Regions from separate parts of the Kitasatospora sp. NPDC059646 genome, predicted to be linked through region 2. Evidence: riboswitches for the same ligand, from Rfam matches in the RefSeq annotation. Region 2 holds a riboswitch; the other holds the start of a gene.

Region 1 (9,284 bases), on a different contig from region 2:
GGCGAGCGCCGCCGGACTCTCGCCGCGCACGGCGAGCCGGTGGCGTCCGTGGGTGCGGCCGAGCGCGGCGGTGGTGACCAGGTCGGGCATCGACGTGTCGGGGTGCCGGCGCAGGTGGGTGCGCAGGGCGCGGGCGTTCGCGGTGAGCGCCTGCGGGTCGCGTCCGGAGACCAGCAGCACGCCGGGAACGGGGTGGGCGCCGTCCTCGGGCGCGGGGGTCGGCGGCGGCTCCTCCAGCAGGACGTGGACGTTGGTGCCGCCGACGCCGAGGGAGGTGACGCCGGCGCGGCGCGGGCGTCCGTCGCGCGGCCAGGGCCGGGCCTCGCGGGGGATGTAGAAGGGGCTGGCGGCGAGGTCGATCCCCGGGTTGGGGCTCCGGAAGTTGGCCATCGGCGGGATCACCCCGTGGCGCACCGCGAGCATCGCCTTGATCAGGCCGACCAGGCCCGAAGCCACGTCCAGGTGGCCGATGTTGGACTTGGTCGAGCCGATCGCGCAGTAGCCGGTGCGGTCGGTGTCGACGCGGAACGCCGCGGTGGCGCCGTCGAACTCGATCGGGTCGCCCTTGAGCGTGCCGGTGCCGTGGGTCTCCAGCAGGCCGATCTCGTCCGCGCCGATCCCGGCCGTCTCCAGCGCCCTGCGGATCGCGGTCTGCTGGCCGGCCGCACTGGGCGCGGTGTAGGTGTGTTTGGCAGCGCCGTCGTTGCTGACGCCCCATCCGCTGATGACGCCGTGGACGGTGTCCCGGTCGGCGAGGGCGCGGTCGAGCCGCTTGAGGACGACCGCCACCACGCCGTTGCCGCCGACCGTGCCGTCCGCCGCCGCGTCGAACGCCCGTACCCGGCCGGTCTTCGACAGGATCGAGCCCTTGACGTACTGGTAGCCCAGCACCTGCGGTGTGTGGATGGCCGCGGCTCCGACGAGCGCGAGGTCGGTCTCGCCGGACAGCACGGCCTGTGCGGCGGTCTGCACGGCGACGAGCGAACTGGAGCACCCCGTCTGGATGTTGAAGGCGGGGCCGGTCAGGTCCAGCCGGAAGGAGGCGCGGGTGGCGGTGAAGTCGGGGTAGTTGCCGATCAGCACCTGCAGGCGCGAGAGCCAGTCCTCGGCGAGCGCTCCGCGCAGCACGTTGTTGATCAGGTAGGTCTGCAGCGAGTACAGCTCGTAGCCGGTGCTGGCGTAGACGCCGATCCGGGTGCCCGGGCGTTCCCGCGGGTAGCCTGCGTTCTCCAGGGCGTGGTAGGCGACTTCGAGGAAGAGGCGGTGCTGCGGGTCGGTGCAGGCGGCCTCCCGGCCGCTCATGCCGAAGAACGCGGCGTCGAACTGGGAGATGTCGCCGTCCAGGACGGCGCTGGCGCCCACGAAGTCCGGTGCCCGGTACTTCTCGGGCGGGATCCCGGCGGCGGCGAGTTCGTCGTCCGTGAAGTGCCGGACGCGGTCCTCGCCGTCGCGCACCACCCGCCAGAAGGCGTCGGGGGTGGTGGCGCCGGGGAGGCGCAGCGCGACGCCGATGACGGCGACCCGGCGGTCGGCGGGGGTGGTCATACCCGTTCTCCTTCGGACGCGGGGACCGGGTCGCCGGCCGGCGCCGGGGCGGCCCGTCGGGTGGCCGCGCCCCGCACCAGCAGGAGCAGGAATCCGACGCAGAGCACGATGGCGAGGCCGTGGAAGCCGCCGACCACCCGCAGGGGGGAGAAGTGCTCCAGCAGTACGCCGCTGAGGATCATGCCGAGGCCGAAGCCGAGGTTCTCCACCGACGCCGACAGGCCGAACACGCGGGCCCGTTGCGCGTCCGGGACGGTCTGCAGCCGGGAGACGTAGGCGACTTCGGTCAGCCCGTCGGCCATGCCGGCCAGCAGGGCGACGACGACCGCCAGGGCGGTCGGCAGGCCGGCGAAGACCAGGATGAACGCGGCCGACATCACGCAGGCGCCCAGGGCGAAGACCCGCTCCCCCGGGCTGCGGCCGGTGCGGGACGTCCAGCGGGAGAGGATCTGCTGCACGGCGATGTTGCCGATCGCCCAGGTCGCCCAGAACTGGCTGATGAACGCGGCCGGGTGGGCGTGGTCGAGGGCGTCGGAGTAGATCGGCAGGGCGACGTTGTGGGACGAGGAGCCGAGGCCGTCGACCGCCCGGACCAGGACCATCACGGCGACGACGGGCATCGACCGCAGCAGCACCACGGTGGCCCACCGTCCGCCGCCGTCCTTCGCCTTGGCGGCGGGTGCCGGCGGGTCGTCGGCCCGCGCGGCCTCGGTGCGGATCGGCAGCGACAGCAGCACGCTCGCCGAGACCAGGAACGTCAGTGCGTCGAGGGCGAAGGCCCAGCGGTAGCCGAGTTGGGCGACGATGACGCTCGCGGAGCCGAACCCGGCCACCATCGCCAGCGAACGGCCGGTCGCCAGCAGGCTGTTGGCCCTGGTCCGCAGGTCGGCGCCGACGATCTCGGGGACCGCGCTGCGCAGCGACACCCCGGAGACGGTCGAGCAGGCGCCGGCCACGACCGCGAGTCCGAACAGCAGCGCGACCCGCGCGCCCGACGGTGCCAGCAGCAGCAGGACCAGTGCGGTCGCCTGGGTGAGGTCTGCCCCCACCATCAGGCGTTTGCGCGGAATCCGTGAAGCGAGTGCGCCCGCGACGACTCCGGACGCCACGCTGGTGAGCAGCCGCACCGCCATGTACAGGCCGGCCGTCAGGGCACTGCCCGTCAGGTGGTACACGAAGACGTTGAGCGCGACCATGTTGAGATAACTGCCGTACGCGGAAACCGCGTTACCCGCGACGAGCAGGCGGAAACGTTTCACCTCGACCCCCACTCCGAGCCTGTGGCATGGACGCGACCAGCCATGGCTGCCGCAGTCTAGGAAGGCCAAGATCCTCATGGCAAGACCTTCACAAAGCGGCCTGGATTCCAGAACGGAAGTAATCGGGGAGTAAAGGAGAATCATCCGGCGGCGCAGCGCGGCGGGTCCGCCCGTGCGCGGCCGCGAAGTCCCGGGCCGGGTGGGGCCGGCCCGGGGGTCTCCGGGTGGGGTCAGGACACGTTGAGGGTGATGTCGTCCAGGACGAACGAGGTCTGCTTGGTGTAGTCCTCGGTGCCGGTGAACTTCAGGGTGACGGTCTGGCCGGCGTAGGCGGCGAGGTTGAAGGTGCGCTGCTGGTAGCCGCTGGCCGCGTTGGTGTTGCTGTAGGTGGCGAGGGTGGTCCCGTTGGCCGTCACGGCGAGGGTGTCGAACACCGTGGTGGCCGAGGAGGCGCTGTCGATGTGCAGCCAGAAGCTGAGGTTGTAGCTGCTGCAGCCGGTCGGCAGGGTGACGGTCTGGGCGAGGGTGTCGGTGTTGGCGGCGCCGTAGCCGTCCAGCCAGGCGTCGTAGCTGCCGCTGTGGGCGGGCTCGCTGCTGCTGCTGTTGATGGTGCTGGAGCCGCCGCTGTTGGTCTCGGTCCAGCCGGAGGTGGAGCCGGTCTCGAAGCCGGGGTTGGTGATCAGCTGGGCGGCGGTGCAGGTGCTGCCGCCGCTCGCGGCGACCGTCCAGGTGAAGGTGGCGGTGGCGGACGGCCCGGTGGAGTCGGTGGCGGTGACGGTCACCGTGGAGGTGCCCGCGGTGGTGGGCGTGCCGCTGATCAGGCCGGTGGCGGAGTTGACGGTCAGTCCGGCGGGCAGGCCGGTGGCCGCGTAGCCCAGGGTGCCGCCGGCGGTGTCGGTGGCGGACAGCTGGAGGCTGGTCGCGGTGCCGACGGTGGCGGTGCGGGCGCCCGGGTTGGTGAGCGAGACCGAGCCGGTGTTGCCGGTGGAGCCGCCCTGGGCGAGCCAGGCGGTGGCGTTGAGGGCGAGCGCGGCGTCGGTGCCGGCCGGGTCGTTCCAGCCGTTGTACAGGGTGTTGCCGGACTGGCCGGTGCCGTCGTCGATCGGCGAGGAGTCGCCCCAGATCGCGACCCGGCCGTTGCCGAAGGTCGAGGTGGCGAACGCCGCGCCGGTGTTGCCGCTGTACCCGGTGCGGTAGACCAGGCCCTTGACGTTGGGGTTGTCGGCGGGCTTGAGGGTGAAGGTGGTGCCGTTGCGGATGATCGAGCCGGTGACCTTGCCGAAGGAGCCGTTCAGCACCGGGTCGGTGGCGTCGGTGATCGCCCGCGGGTTGTCGGTGGTGATGTTCAGCAGGTCGACGGAGAAGCCGAACGGGTCGGTGTTGTCGACGCTGTTGGTGGTCAGCAGGTCGTTGATGATGGCCGGGGAGTCCCAGCCGTCGTTGTTGCGGTCGCTGACGGTGTGGTCGGAGATCAGGAACAGGCCGCCGCCGTTCTGGACGAACTTCATCACGGCGGTCTTCTCGGCGTCGCTGAGCCGCACGTTGGGCTCGGGCAGCACGAACTCGTCGAAGTTGGCGAGGTCGAGCGCGCCACCGGTGCCGTAGGTGATGGTGTTGCCGGCCGGCAGGGTCTTCAGGCTGTAGTTGCCGGTCTTCTGCAGGGCCACGCCCCAGGCGGAGATGGCGCCGGTCCAGCTGGTCTCGCCGGTGGGGTTGGCGTTCTGCGCCAGCGGGTCGGGCTGGCTGGTGGAGATGATCCAGTCCGCGTTGCCCGCGGTCTCCGCCTTGGAGTTGTCGAAGAGCACCCGCTTGGGGGTGGCGGCGGCGGCCGCGGCGGTGGTGGTCTTGGGGGTGGCGGCGGTGGCGTGCTGCGGGACGGCGCTCGCTCCGGCTGCGGCCACCAGGGCGGCGGCGGTGAGGGCCAGCGGGCGGGCGGCCTTCCACGTTCTGATCATCTGTCAATCTCCTCGAACCACAGGAACCATGGGGTGCGCTACGCGCGTAGGCGGGCACACGCTGCCATGGTGGGGTAAGCGGAGCTTGAACGGAACATGTCGATCTCACGCCGCCGCAAATGCGGCGGTTTGTTCGACGTGAGAGTGATCACGTAGACCGCAGGCCCCGGAGCACCGAAGGGGATCGGCGCTCCGGGGCCCGGACGGTGACAGGACGTCAGGCGGTCGCGGCAGGCTCCGCCGGGAGCAGCGCCGGGACCGGCCGCGGGCGGCTGTCGGCGTCGACGGCGACGAAGGTGAGCCGCGCGGTGGCGACCTCGGTGACCGGGCCGGCGGCGGCGTTCCAGCGCTGCGCGGTGACGCTGACCCGGACGGTCATCGAGGTACGGCCGGCCCGTTCGAGCTCGGCGTGCGCGGTGAGCAGGTCGCCGGCCCGGACGGGGGCGAGGAAGGACATGCCGTCCACCGCGGCCGTGACGGCCGGGCCCTCGGCGTGCCGGGCGGCGGCCGCGCCGGCGGCGTCGTCGATGAGCTTCATCACCACGCCGCCGTGGATGGTGCCGTACAGGTTGGTGTCGTGCTCGCTCATGATGTGCGCGAGCGTGACCTCGGACGCCTCCGCGGGCTTGGCGGCGGTCATCACGGGTGTCGCGGTCTGGTCTGCCACGTCAACTCTCCTTCGCGAGTTGCGACTCGGGCCGCGGCGCCGGTGGGCGCTGCGGGCGGCGGCAGGTCTTCGGACTCGCGGGCCCTCTCCCGTGGGGGGCTTCCTACTGGCCGTCGCTTCCCGGGCCGGTCGGGCCCAGTGCGTGTGACGGCGGTCGTTCCCGCTCACCGCTGCGAGGCAGTCCTGGACTCGCACCAGGTTCCCTCTTGCGACGCGCCCGGCCTGGTCGGACGGGGGCGAACCGCTGCCCGACCAGCCTATATCCCGTTCCGAGGTGCTCCTGACGGCGGTCGGCGGGGCGGGTCGGCGACGCTCCGGCGGCGGGGCGCGCGGGTCGTCCCGGCCGAGGACGCCGACGCGGCGCCGCCGGAGGCGACGGCCGCGGCCGTCGCCTCCGGGAGCTGCGGCGCGGACCGGTCCGCCGCCCGGGGCGGCCTCGGGCGGCGGGACCGCCGGCCACCACCCGCGTGGACCTCAACTCCCGCTTCCACGGCCCCAGTTCGCTCCCGATGTCTTGTCAGCCCCGGCCCACCTCCCTACTGTCGAGTAACGCCCGCGCCACGGCGCGTCCCGGCGCCGGTCTCCGGGCGTTCCCCCTTGGCCTGTCCGCGTGAAGGAGCCGTGATGTCCCGTTCCCCGTTCCGGCGCTCTCGACGTGCGAGTCGCCTCGCAGGCGTCGCGGCGGTGTGTGTCCTGGCGGTGTCCGGTCCGGGCGCGGTGGCCCGGGCGGGTGCGGCCGCCCCGGACGCGGCGGCCGCGTCGACCCCCGCGGCCGACGGTCTGCGGGAGGTGCTGTTCGTCGGCAACAACTGGGACGGCACGGCGGACGCGGTGACCTCGCGCGGGGCGCTGGCGCGGGTGGGCCGGGTCAACGTCGTCCCGGACAAGGACCAGCGGCTGGCCGAGATCGCCCTGAACCCGGTGAAGCTGGCCTACTTCCTGGGCGTGCGGCTGGGCCCCGGGGAGGGCCACGACCAGTTCGTCGACGACATGTACACCACGCCGGACGGCTCCGCGCTGGTGGTCTCGCGGCCGAGCTTCGCCGACGTGGTCTCGGTCGATCTGGCCACGGGTCGGATCAACTGGCGTTTCCCGGTGGACGGCTACCGCTCCGACCACATGGCGCTGTCGCCGGACGGCACCCGGGTGGTGGTCTCCGCGTCCACCGCGAACACCGTGCAGGTGCTGGACATCGCCACCGGCCGGCTGCTCGGCTCGTTCGCCGCCGGCGACAAGCCGCACGAGAACCTGTACACGGACGGCGGCCGGCAGATCTGGAACATGTCGATCGGCGAGGTCACCACCGCCCTGGACGCGCCGTGGCTGGACTGGACGAAGGGCGACCGGCACATCACGGTCGTCGACGCCGACACCTTCCGGACGGTGCGCACCATCGACATGCGCCAGCGGCTGGACGCCGTCGGCCGCTCCGACCTGTCCAACGCGGTGCGGCCGGCGGTGTTCGCCCCGGACGGCGGGACGCTGTACTTCCAGGTCTCCTTCTTCAACGGGTTCGTGGAGTACGACGTGGCGAGCGACCGGATCACCCGCGTCAAGACGCTGCCGAAGAATCCCGCGACCAGCGAGGACCGCACCACCTGGGTCAACGACTCGCGCCACCACGGCCTGTCGATGAGCCCGGACGGCGGCCGGCTCTGCGTCGCGGGCACGATGGACGACTACGCCACGGTGGTGGACCGGGCGACCCTCCAGGAGGGGCCGCTGGTGCCGGCGTCCAAGCCGTACTGGGCGACGGTCAGCGGCGACGGGAAGTCCTGCATCATCTCGGAGAGCGGCGCCGACCGGGTCACCGTCATCGACTTCGCCACCGGGCTGCCCACGTCGGGGGTCGACGTCGGCGACCACCCGCAGCGGGTCCGCCTCGGCCACGTCCCGGCGGGCTGGAGCGGCCCCGCCGCGGGCTGACCCGTCAGCCGTCCGCGCGGTGCCAGGGGGCGTCGGCGCGGGTGGGGGCCGGGTCGGCGGCCAGGCGCAGCGCGTAGGTCTGGTCGTCGACCGGGCCGAGGTACCGGTGGCCGGTGAGGTGGCACCAGGCGGGGAGGTCGAGCGGCGCGGCGGGGTCGGTGGCCAGCACGTGCACCAGGGTGTCGGCGGGGGCGTCGGCGACGGCCGCGCGCAGGCGCAGCAGCAGGGCGACGCAGAGCAGTCCGCGGCCGTCGACGGTGAGTCCGGGCGTCCCGGGGCACTGAGGGGCCGTCACCGCCGGCTCCGGGTGGCAGCGGTGGCGAGGGCGGGCAGGACCAGCAGGGCGAGCAGGCCGGCGCCGAGGGCGAGGACGGAGTAGCCGGCCCGGTCGGCGACGACGCCGGAGGCCAGGCCGCCGGTGGCGCCGGCGATCGCGATGGCGACGTCCACGCTGCCCTGGGTCCTGGCGCGGCGGTCCAGCGGGACGGCATCGGTGAGGAGTGCGGTGCCGGCGACCAGGCCGAAGTTCCAGCCGAGGCCGAGCAGGACGAGCGCGAGGGCGAGCAGCGGGACGGAGCGGGCGGGGGCAGCGGCGGCGAGCAGGCCGGCGGCGAGCAGGGTGAGTCCGGCGGCGGTGCCGACGGTCAGCGGGCCGTGCCGGTCGACCAGCCGTCCGGTGAGCGGGGAGGGCAGGTACATCGCGGCGACGTGCAGGGCGATGACGAGTCCGGACGCGGCGGTGCCCCGACCCGCGTCGTGCAGGTGGACGGGCGTCATGGTCATCACGCCGACCATCACCACCTGGGTGACCACCATCACCTGGGCGCCGAGCAGGACGCGGTTGCGGGTGCGGGCGGTTGACGCGGCGTCGGTCGGCTGCGGGTCGCTCCCGGCCGTGGGGGCGGCAGCGGCGGCGCGGGCGAGCAGCAGCGGGTCGGGGTGCAGCCGGGTGGCGAGGACGAGCGCGGCGGCGGCGTAGGCGAGTCCGGCCAGCAGGAACGGCCCGGCCAGGCGCGGCAGGTGGAGGGCGTGGGCGAGGACGCCGGTGGGCGCGGCCAGGTTGGGGCCGAGGACGCCGCCGAGGGTGGTGGCGACCAGCACGGTGGAGACGGCGCGGGCCCGGTGCCCGGGGGCGGCGAGGTCCGCTCCGGCGTACCGGGCCTGGAGGTTGGTGGCGGTGCCGGCGCCGTAGACGAACAGCGCGAGGAACAGCAGGACGGGGCTGTCGAGCGCGGCGGCGGCGATCACGCCGACGCTGCCGAGGGCGCCGGTCGCGTAGCCGGCGGCGAGTCCGGCCCGGCGCCCACGGGTGCCGGACAATCGGCTGACCACGATCGCGGCGAGGGCGCTGCCGGCGGTGAACAGCGCGCTGGGCAGGCCGGCGAGTCCGGTGCTGCCGAGCATGTCCTGGGCGAGCAGCGCGCCGACGGTGATGCCGGCGGCGAGCCCGGCGCCGCTGAGGATCTGGGAGGTGACCAGGGTCCGCAGGATGTGCCGCTGGACGGCGGGGTCGACGGCCAGTTCGGCGGGCGGCGGGGCGGTGGCGGTGCTGGTCACGGATTCTCCTGATTCTCCATGTTTCTATGGAATACGATAGGCCCCGGCCGACCCGGCCCCGCGCCCGGCGTGCGTTCGGAAGCGGTGCGCGCCCCCGTTCACCGCAAGTGCCCACCGGGCGGGTGACGGGCGGGTCGTTCGTGAGCCGAGCTCGCGTGTCGAGGGGTGCGGCGCTGCCACCCTGGGCCGGTGATCTCTCGACGCGGACTGCTCTTTGCCTCCGGCGGCGCGGTGACGGCTGCCGCCCTGGCCGGCCCCGGGGCCGGTACTTCTCGCGCGGCGGGCGCTGCGCCGCCGGACCCGGCGCGGCAGGAGGCGGCGCTGATCATGGCGCGCCGGATCCTGCTGACCGACGCCGACCACAACGACCTGACG
Region 2 (9,284 bases):
GGCGAGTCCGAGGTGGTGTGGGGCCGGCGGCTCGACCCGGCGCGGATCGAGGTGCTGTCCATCCCGCTGCCGTCCTCCGGCCGCCGCTGGGGCGAGGTGGTGCTGCACGACGGCGCGCCGCACGGCGAGCGGGTCGCCGACGGCGTCGCCTACCCGGTGTTCGACGAGATCGAGCTGTGGGCGCCCTCCCCGGTGCCGACCTGGGTGGTCCTGCTGCAGGCCGCCACCGCCGCCGACCGGGACGCGCTGGAGAAGACCGTCGCCGACGCCGGGTACGCCGCCGAGGACTGGACGTCCTCGGTGCGGCTGCTGTGCCGCACCTGCTCGGAGAGCCGGATGGCCATCGACGACGGCCACACCGCGCACCACGACCCGCACGACGACGGCGACCCGCTGCACCCCGGCCACCTCAGCCACCTCAGCCAGGGCTCCGCCGGCGGCCCCTGGCAGATCGAACGCGAATGCGGCATCGCCGCGCCCGCCGGACTGGTCCGCACCCTGCTGGAACGCTGGGCGGCGGCGTCCCCGGCCACCCGCGCCTACCGGGACCTCGAAGAGGTGTGCTGACGGCCGCCCGGCCCCGAGGAGGCCGGGAGGTGCCCCCGCGCCGCGCCGCGCCCCGTACCCTGGACCGGTACACCAGCCGGACGCGGACGGAGCGGAAGCAAGCGATGGCCGAGCACCACGACCACGAGCACGAGCACGAGCACCAGGACCCCGAGGTCCAGCAGGTGGTCGGCGAGCTGCCCGACCTCGCCAAGGGCACCGCCCGCCCGATCACCGTGGTCGGCAACCCGGTGCTGCACCGCGAGACGCAGACCGTCACCGCCTTCGACGACGAGCTCGCCGCGCTGATCGACGACATGTTCCAGTCCATGTACGCCGCCGAGGGCGTCGGCCTGGCCGCCAACCAGATCGGCGTCGACCTGAAGGTCTTCGTCTACGACTGCCCCGACGACGACGGCGTCCGGCACGTCGGACACGTCGTCAACCCGGTGCTGGAGGAGCTCCCCGCCGGCCGCCGGATGCTCGACGACGGGCAGGAGGGCTGCCTGTCGGTGCCCACCGCCTACCAGGAGCTGGCCCGCCCGGGCTGGGCCGCCGTCACCGGGCAGGACAAGCACGGCAACCCGATCCGGGTCGAGGGCACCGGCTTCTTCGCCCGCTGCCTCCAGCACGAGACCGACCACCTGTACGGCTACCTGTACATCGACCGGCTCTCCAAGCGCGACCGCAAGGACGCCCTGCGGCAGATGGCCGACGGCGCCCCCAAGTACGCCACCGTGCCCAACGACTGACGGACCGTCAGCCTGTTCGAAGGGGGTCGCGCCGGTCGGCGCGACCCCCTTCGGCAGGTCCGGGTCCGGCGGGTGTGTCGGACCCGCCCGGAGGGCCGACGGCCGCTAGTGTCCGCGAGCACGGGGACGGAACCGGGCGAGGGGCTGGCGGATGCGCAGGCTGTGGCGGGCGGCGGGACGGGTCGGCGCGGTCGTGCTGACCGTGGCGTGCGCGGCGACCGGGACGGGCGGCTGGACGGCCGCCGCCGACCGGGGCGCGGAACAGCAGGTGGAGTACCGGGGCGTGCGGCTCCGGGTGCCCGCCGACTGGCCGGTGGTCGACCTGGCGGCGGCCCCGCGCACCTGCGTGCGGCTGGACGTCAGCGCCGTCTACCTCGGCACACCCGGCGAGGACCAGGACTGCCCGGCGCACCTGCCGCCCGGCCGGGCGGACGGGCTGCTGGTCCAGCCCGCCCGCACCGGGCGCGGCGCGGCCGCCCCCGAGACGGTGGCGCCGGGCCGGCCGGTCCCGCAGCGGATCGTCCGGGACGCCGCCGGCGGGCACCAGCTGCGGGCCCGGCTCGGCGGCACCGGCCTGGAGGTCACGGCCGGCTGGGCCACCGACCCGGACCGGGTCCGGCAGATCCTGGAGACCGCCACCGCCACCGCCGACCCCGTCACCGCCGAGGACCCCGCCGACGACGCCCCGGCCGGCGCCGCCGCACCGCGCACCGACGTCGCCGGGTACGCCTTCGACCGGTGCGCCGCGCCGTCGGCCGCCGCGATGCGGGCCTGGGCGGCGTCCTCCCCGTACCGGGCGGTCGGGGTGTACATCGGCGGGCCGTCGCAGGCCTGCGTCGCCCCGGGCGCGGACTGGGTGGCCGACCGCGCCGCCGAGGGCTGGGCGTTCATGCCGATCTACGTCGGGCACCAGGCCGCGCGCGGCAACCTGCTGGTCGACGCCGACCCGGCCGTGGCCGGCCGGCAGGGCGCGGCCGCCGCCGACGACGCGGTCCGCAAGGCCGAGGGCCTGGGCTTCCGGCCCGGCGCGGTGCTCTACAACGACATGGAGAACTACGACCGCGACCGGTACCGCGACCGGGTGCTCGCCTACCTGGCGGGCTGGACCCGGCAGCTGCACGCCCGCGGCTACCGCTCCGGCGTGTACGCCGGCGCGGCCAGCGGCGTGCCCGACCTGTCCGCCCGCTGGGGCGACGCGGGCTACCCGGAGCCCGACGTGCTGTGGTCCGCCGCCTGGAACTCCCACCACGACGTCACCGACGCCGGCATGGGCCTGCCCGCCGGCGCCGGCCAGTGGACCGGCGGGCGGCGCGCCCACCAGTACGCGGGCGACGTCACCGAGACCTACGGCGGCTTCGCCCTGGCCGTCGACGCCGACTACCTGGACGTCACCTCGCCGGCCGGCGCCGGCCGGCAGCTGTTCCCCGGCCGCCGGCTCACCGCCGGACGGAGCATCAGCAGCGCCTCGGCGACGCTGACCGTGCAGGCCGACGGCGACCTGACCGTCCGGCCGCGCGGCGGCGGCCCGGCGCTGTGGTCCGCGGGCACCGGCGGCAACCCGGGCGCGTTCGCGGTGCAGCAGGACGACGGCAACCTGGTGGTCTACCGCGGCGACGGCGGCCCCGGCGCGGGCGGCGCGCTGTGGTCCACCGGCACCTGGCGCAGCCCGGGCGCGTACACGGAGCTCCGGGACGACGGCGACCTGGTGGTGTACGGGCGCGACGGCGGCGCCCTGTGGTTCGGCCGGCGTCCGGGCCTGAACCCGGCCCCGTACGCGCGAGGGCCGCACCCCGGAGTCCGGGGTGCGGCCCTGGCTGCTGACGGTCCGTCGGGCGCGGCCTAGAAGTCGTCGTCGAAGGAGACCGAGCCCTCGACGGCGACCTGGTACGCGGAGACCCGGCGCTCGAAGAAGTTGGTCAGCTCCTGGACGTTCTGCAGCTCCATGAACCCGAACGGGTTGGTCGAGCCGTAGCGGATCGGCAGGCCGAGCCGGGCCAAGCGCTGGTCGGCGACGGCCTCCAGGTACTGGCGCATCGAGGCGGTGTTCATGCCGGGCAGGCCGTCACCGCACAGGTCCTGGGCGAACTGGAGCTCGGCCTCGACGGCCTCCTCCAGCATCTCGGTGACCTGCTGGGCCATCTTGTCGTCGAAGAGGTCGGGCTCCTCCTCGCGGACGGTGTCGACCACGGAGAACGCGAAGTCCATGTGCATCGACTCGTCGCGGAACACCCAGTTGGTGCCGGTCGCCAGGCCGTGCAGCAGGCCGCGGCTGCGGAACCAGTACACGTAGGCGAACGCGCCGTAGAAGAACAGGCCCTCGACGCACGCCGCGAAGCAGATCAGGTTCAGCAGGAAGGCCCGCCGGTCCTCCTTGGTCTGCAGCGAGTCGATGTGGTCGACGGCGTTCATGTACTTGAAGCAGAACCGGGCCTTCTGCGCGATGGAGGGGATGTTCTCCACCGCGGCGAACGCCGCCGCCCGGTCGTCCGGGTCGGGCAGGTAGGTGTCCAGCAGCGTCAGGTAGAACTGGACGTGCACGGCCTCCTCGAACAGCTGCCGCGACAGGTAGAGCCGCGCCTCCGGCGAGTTGATGTGCTTGTAGAGGCTCAGCACCACGTTGTTCGCGACGATCGAGTCACCGGTGGCGAAGAACGCGACCAGCCGGCCGATCATGTGCCGCTCGCCCTCGGAGAGCTTGGCGAGGTCGGCGACGTCGGAGTGCAGGTCCACCTCCTCCACGGTCCAGGTGTTCTTGATCGCGTCCCGGTACCGGTCGTAGAACGACGGGTATCGCATCGGACGCAGCGTCAGCTCGAAGCCCGGGTCGAGCAGCATCTTCTTCTGGTCGTCGGAGCTCATCACTGGCACGCCTCGCAGGACTCGGGGTTCTCCAGGGAACAGGCGATGGCGTCCTGCTCGGCCTGGCTGAGGGTCGGGGTCTGCACCGGCACGGGGGCGGCGGTGCGGGCGGCGCCCGAGGCGGCCTGGGCGATCCGGGTCGCCGGACGGGACCGCAGGTAGTAGGTGGTCTTCAGACCGACCTTCCACGCGTACGCGTACATCGAGGACAGCTTGCCGATGGTCGGCGCCGCCATGAACAGGTTCAGCGACTGGCTCTGGTCGATGTACGGCTGCCGGGCGGCGGCCAGGTCGATCAGCGCGCGCTGCGGCAGCTCCCACGCCGTGCGGTACAGCGAACGGACGCTCTCCGGCAGCCACTTGAAGTCCTGCACGGAGCCGTTGGCGTCGCGCAGCGCGTCCCGGGTCTGCTGGTCCCAGACGCCGAGCTCCTTCAGCTCGCGCACCAGGTACGGGTTGACCTGGAGGAACTCGCCGGACAGGGTCTCGCGCTTGAACAGGTTGGACACCTGCGGCTCGATGCACTCGTAGACGCCGGCGATGGACGCGATGGTCGCGGTCGGGGCGATGGCGAGCAGCAGCGAGTTGCGCAGGCCGGTCTCGGCGATCCGGGCGCGCAGCGCCTCCCAGCGCCCGGTCCACTGCGGGGCGGCGCTGCCGAAGTGGTCGATGTGCAGCTGGCCGCGGGCGGCGCGGGTCTCGCCGTACGCCTCGTGGCGGCCGAACTGCTCCGCGAGGTCCGCGGAGCGCTCGTACGCGGTGAGCATGATGCGCTCGGCGATCAGCGTGGACAGCTTCTTCGCCTCGGCGGAGTCGAAGTCCAGCCGCAGCTTGAAGAAGACGTCCTGCAGGCCCATCACGCCGAGGCCGACCGGGCGCCAGCGGGAGTTGGACGCGCCGGCCTCGGTGGTCGGGTAGAAGTTGATGTCGATCACGCGGTCGAGGAAGGTCACCGCGGTGCGGACGGTGGCGTCCAGGCGGTCCCAGTCCATCGCGTTGACCAGGTCGTCCGCCGAGGCGCCCGGGGCGACGTGCGCGCCCAGGTTGACCGAGCCCAGGTTGCAGACCGCGGTCTCGGAGTCGTCGGTGACCTCCAGGATCTCGGTGCACAGGTTCGAGGAGTGCACCGTGCGGCCCGGCAGCGCGGTCTGGTTGGCGGCCCGGTTGGAGGCGTCCTTGAAGGTCATCCAGCCGTTGCCGGTCTGCGCCAGGGTGCGCATCATGCGGGCGTAGAGGGTCTGCGCGGGGATGGTGCGCACGGCCTTGCCGGCCAGCTCGGCCTTGCGGTAGGCCTCGTCGAACTCGGCGCCCCACAGGTCGACCAGCTCGGGCACGTCCGCCGGGGAGAACAGCGACCAGTCCTGGTCGGCGTTCACCCGACGCATGAACTCGTCCGGGATCCAGTGCGCCAGGTTCAGGTTGTGGGTGCGGCGGGCCTCTTCGCCGGTGTTGTCGCGGAGCTCCAGGAACTCCTCGATGTCGGCGTGCCAGGTCTCCAGGTACACGCAGGCCGCGCCCTTGCGCCGTCCGCCCTGGTTGACCGCCGCCACGGAGGAGTCCAGGGTGCGCAGGAACGGGACGATGCCGTTCGACTTGCCGTTGGTGCCGCGGATCAGCGAGCCGCGGGAGCGGATCCGGGAGTAGGACAGGCCGATGCCGCCGGCGTGCTTGGACAGCCGGGCGATCTGCGCGTAGCGGTTGTAGATCGAGTCCAGGTTGTCCAGCGGCGAGTCCAGCAGGTAGCAGGAGGACATCTGCGGGTGCCGGGTGCCGGAGTTGAACAGCGTCGGGGAGCTGGTCAGGTACTCCAGGCGGCTCATCAGCCGGTACAGCTCGGCGACCTCGCGCACCGACTGCTCGGTGCGGCCGACCGCCAGGCCCGCGGCGACGCGCAGCAGGAAGTGCTGCGGGGTCTCCACGACCTTGCGGGTGATCGGGTGCCGCAGCAGGTACCGGGACTGCACGGTGCGCAGGCCGAAGTACTCGAAGCGGTCGTCGCCGGAGGCGTCGATCAGCGAGTCGAAGAGGGCGGCGTGGGAGGCGACCAGCTCGGCGGTCGCGTCGCCGATCAGGCCCTCGGCGTGGCCGACGGCGATCGAGGCGGAGAACGAGGTGACGCCCTGGGTGGCGGCCTCGTCGGCGATCTCCATCGCCAGCAGGCGGGCGGCCAGCTTCGAGTACTGCGGGTCCTCGGCGATCATCGACGCGGCGGCCTCCACGGCCAGCCCGCGCAGCTCGGCGAAGTCCGAGCCGGCGTGGCGGCCGCGCAGCGCGGCGGCGGCGACGTGGCCGGGGTCCACCTGGGGGAGGTCGGTGCTGCGGTCGGTGAGCAGCCGAAGCAGCGCCGCACCGGGGTCGGTGAAGGCGTCGGCGGATCCCTGGGACGGCAGGGTGACTGAGGCGGCGACGGTCAAGGCGCACTCTCTCCTGTGGCGGCGGCGGACGTGGCTCGGGGTGTCCGGTGGCGCGCGTGCGGCAGGGGAGGACGGCACGCCGAAACGCTCGATCGGCGCGCGAAAGACCCACCCCCGGCCCGCCCGCGAGGCCGGACGGCAAAGCTGTGCTGCATGGCGTCTGCGGGGATGCCGTGTCGCACACCGTCGGCAGGTCCTCGGACTGCGCGGGCGTCGCTACAGCCCGCTCACCGTTGCGGGGCAGTCCCGGACTCGCACCGGGTTCCCCTGCTCGACAGCGAGGTCGAGCATACATGTTGTGGCGGCTGGAGCTTGCGGCCCCAGATGTAGTAGCGCGTGTCGTGTCGGCGGTGCCGCGCGTAGACAACGGAAACCGTGCCGGAACCGCCTCAGAACCGCATCGAGTAGACCATCAGGTCCACCCCGGGAGCCGCCGTCCAGTCCCGTCCCGGGGTGCGGAGGAAGCCGAGAGCATCGTAGATCCGGTGCGCCGCGGTCATCGTCGGCCGGGTGGAGAACGCCATTCCGGCCAGTCCGAGTTCCCGGCTCCGGGCGATCGCCGCGGACACCAGCGCCCGGCCGACGCCGCGGCCGCGGGCCGCCGCGCCGACCGCCAGCATCCGGATCTCGCCCTCGTGCGGCAGCGCGACGTCCGCCCACGGGGTGCCGCCGACCGCGAAGGTCACGCAGCCGAGCACCGGCCCGTCGGCGCCGCCGACGGCGACCAGCAGCTCGGCCTCCCGGTTGCGCCGGGCGGTGTCCCGAAGGAGGTCGACGTAGCCGGAGTCGGGACGGGTGTGGCCGTCGCCGACGAAGGCTTCGACGGAGACCTCCCCGGCTCCGGCGAGGTCGCGGTCGAGGGCGCGGCGGACGAGCGGGCGGAGGTCGGTCGGGGAGGGCATTCGGCCAGTGTGCCGGACCGGCGGCGGCGCGGGTCGGCCAGGTCGGGGTCGAAGGGGTAGCCGGTCGGCCGGTGCCGGTCGTCGCGGCCGTGCCGGCCGTTGCGGTCCAGGTCGCGGCCGACCAGGACGCCGAGGAGTCCGAAGCTGCCGATGAGGCCCAGCAGGGCGAGCGCGGTGGTCATGGCTCCACTGTCCGCGCCGCGGCAGCCCGGCACGAGTGGCAGGAACGCAGCATTGCCACGAAATCCTGCCACTGCCATGCTGGGCGGATGCTGAAGAACGTCGCGGTGATCGTGCTGGAGGAGATCCACCCCTTCGAGCTGGGTGTGGCCTGCGAGGTGTTCGGCCTGGACCGCAGCGAGGCGGGCCTGCCGGTCTACGAGTTCGGCCTGGTCGGCGACCGGCCCGGACCGATGCGCACCCACGCCGGCTTCGACGTCCACGTGCCGTACGGCCCCGAGCGGCTCGCCGACGCCGACCTGGTGATCGCCACCGCCACCGGCATCCGCGACGAGTACCCCGCCGCGCTGTGCGAGGCCCTGCGGGCCGCCCACGACCGCGGCGCCCACCTGCTGTCGATCTGCTCCGGCAGCTTCCTGCTCGGCGCCGCCGGCCTGCTCGACGGCCGCCGCAGCACCACCCACTGGCAGTACGCCGACCTGATGGCCGAGCGCTTCCCGCTGACCACCGTCGAACCCGACGTGCTGTACGTGGACGACGAGCCGGTGATCACCTCGGCCGGCACCGCCGCCGGCATCGACGCCTGCCTGCACCTGGTGCGCAAGGTGCAGGGCGCCGAGGTGGCCCGGGCGATCGCTCGCCGGATGGTGGTCGCCCCGCACCGCGACGGCGGGCAGGCCCAGTTCGTCAACCGCCCGCTGCCCGAGGGCGACGGCGACTCGCTGGCCGGGGTGCTGGAGTGGATGCGGCACCACCTCGACCGGGAGACCAGCGTGGACGACCTCGCCCGGCTCGCCCACATGTCCCCGCGCACTTTCGCCCGCCGCTTCCAGCAGGAGACCGGCACCACCCCGCACCGCTGGCTGACCGGCCAGCGGGTGCTGTTCGCGCAGCGCCTGCTGGAGTCCACCGACGAGACCGTGGACGCGGTCGCCGCCCGCTGCGGCTTCGGGAACGCCGCCACCCTGCGGCACCACTTCGGCCGCCGCCTCGGCACCACCCCGCAGGCCTACCGGCGGGCCTTCGGCGGCCCCGCCCGGACCGCCGACCGGCAGCCCGCCTGACGGCTCAGGACAGGTGCCCGGTCTGGTTCCAGGACGACGGCCGCAGCCGCCCCTCGCGGGCCCGCCACACGCTGGTCGAGCAGTTGGCCACCGGCGGCAGCGCCAGCAGCTCGTCCTCGCCCAGCCGGTCCAGCACGTGGCGCAGCATCAGCACCGTGCAGTCGTGGGCGACCACCAGCACCGGCCGGCCGGCCTCCTCGTCGTTCAGGTCGCGCAGCAGGCCGCGCACCCGCAGCGCCACGTCCAGCCAGGACTCGCCGCCGGGCGGCCGGTAGTACAGCTCGCCCATCCGCCGGCGGCGCTCCGCCTCGGCGGGGTGGTCGCGCTCGATGGCGGCCTTGGTCAGCATCTCCAGCACGCCCAGCTCGCGGTCGCGCAGCCGCTCGTCGTAGCGGACCGCCGGGCCCACCGGGACGGCGCCCGCCCCGGCCGCCTCGGCGAGGGCGATTCTCGCGGTCTCCGCGGTGCGCACGTACGGGGAGCACCACACCGAGCGGGGCCGGTCGGCGGGCGGCAGGGCGGCCCACCAGCGGCCCAGGTCGCGGGCCTGGGCCTGGCCGCGCAGGG

What was found. A riboswitch is a leader RNA that binds a small molecule or an ion and turns the genes downstream of it on or off. The one in region 2 is predicted to bind cobalamin.
Region 1: it holds a riboswitch for cobalamin, as region 2 does, so the genes downstream of both, ACFV1L_RS00920 (acyl-CoA thioesterase) here and ACFV1L_RS27605 (ribonucleoside-diphosphate reductase subunit alpha) in region 2, are expected to answer to the same signal.

The regions. Positions count from the first base shown of each region.
Region 1 covers NZ_JBHWDS010000001.1:198,480-207,763, forward strand. Annotated here, with positions in the region: gene ACFV1L_RS00905 (type I polyketide synthase) at 1-1,545, opposite strand, end outside; gene ACFV1L_RS00910 (MFS transporter) at 1,542-2,804, opposite strand; gene ACFV1L_RS00915 (putative Ig domain-containing protein) at 3,035-4,759, opposite strand; gene ACFV1L_RS00920 (acyl-CoA thioesterase) at 4,977-5,426, opposite strand; cobalamin riboswitch at 5,490-5,634, opposite strand; gene ACFV1L_RS00925 (YncE family protein) at 6,051-7,352, shown strand; gene ACFV1L_RS00930 (sulfurtransferase TusA family protein) at 7,357-7,647, opposite strand; gene ACFV1L_RS00935 (MFS transporter) at 7,644-8,909, opposite strand; gene ACFV1L_RS00940 (flavin monoamine oxidase family protein) at 9,099-9,284, shown strand, end outside.
Region 2 covers NZ_JBHWDS010000047.1:26,881-36,164, reverse strand. Annotated here, with positions in the region: gene ACFV1L_RS27625 (tetratricopeptide repeat protein) at 1-567, shown strand, start outside; gene def (peptide deformylase) at 672-1,298, shown strand; gene ACFV1L_RS27615 (glycoside hydrolase domain-containing protein) at 1,450-3,141, shown strand; gene ACFV1L_RS27610 (ribonucleotide-diphosphate reductase subunit beta) at 3,138-4,157, opposite strand; gene ACFV1L_RS27605 (ribonucleoside-diphosphate reductase subunit alpha) at 4,157-6,571, opposite strand; cobalamin riboswitch at 6,742-6,879, opposite strand; gene ACFV1L_RS27600 (GNAT family N-acetyltransferase) at 6,961-7,473, opposite strand; gene ACFV1L_RS27595 (helix-turn-helix domain-containing protein) at 7,743-8,717, shown strand; gene ACFV1L_RS27590 (histidine phosphatase family protein) at 8,722-9,284, opposite strand, start outside.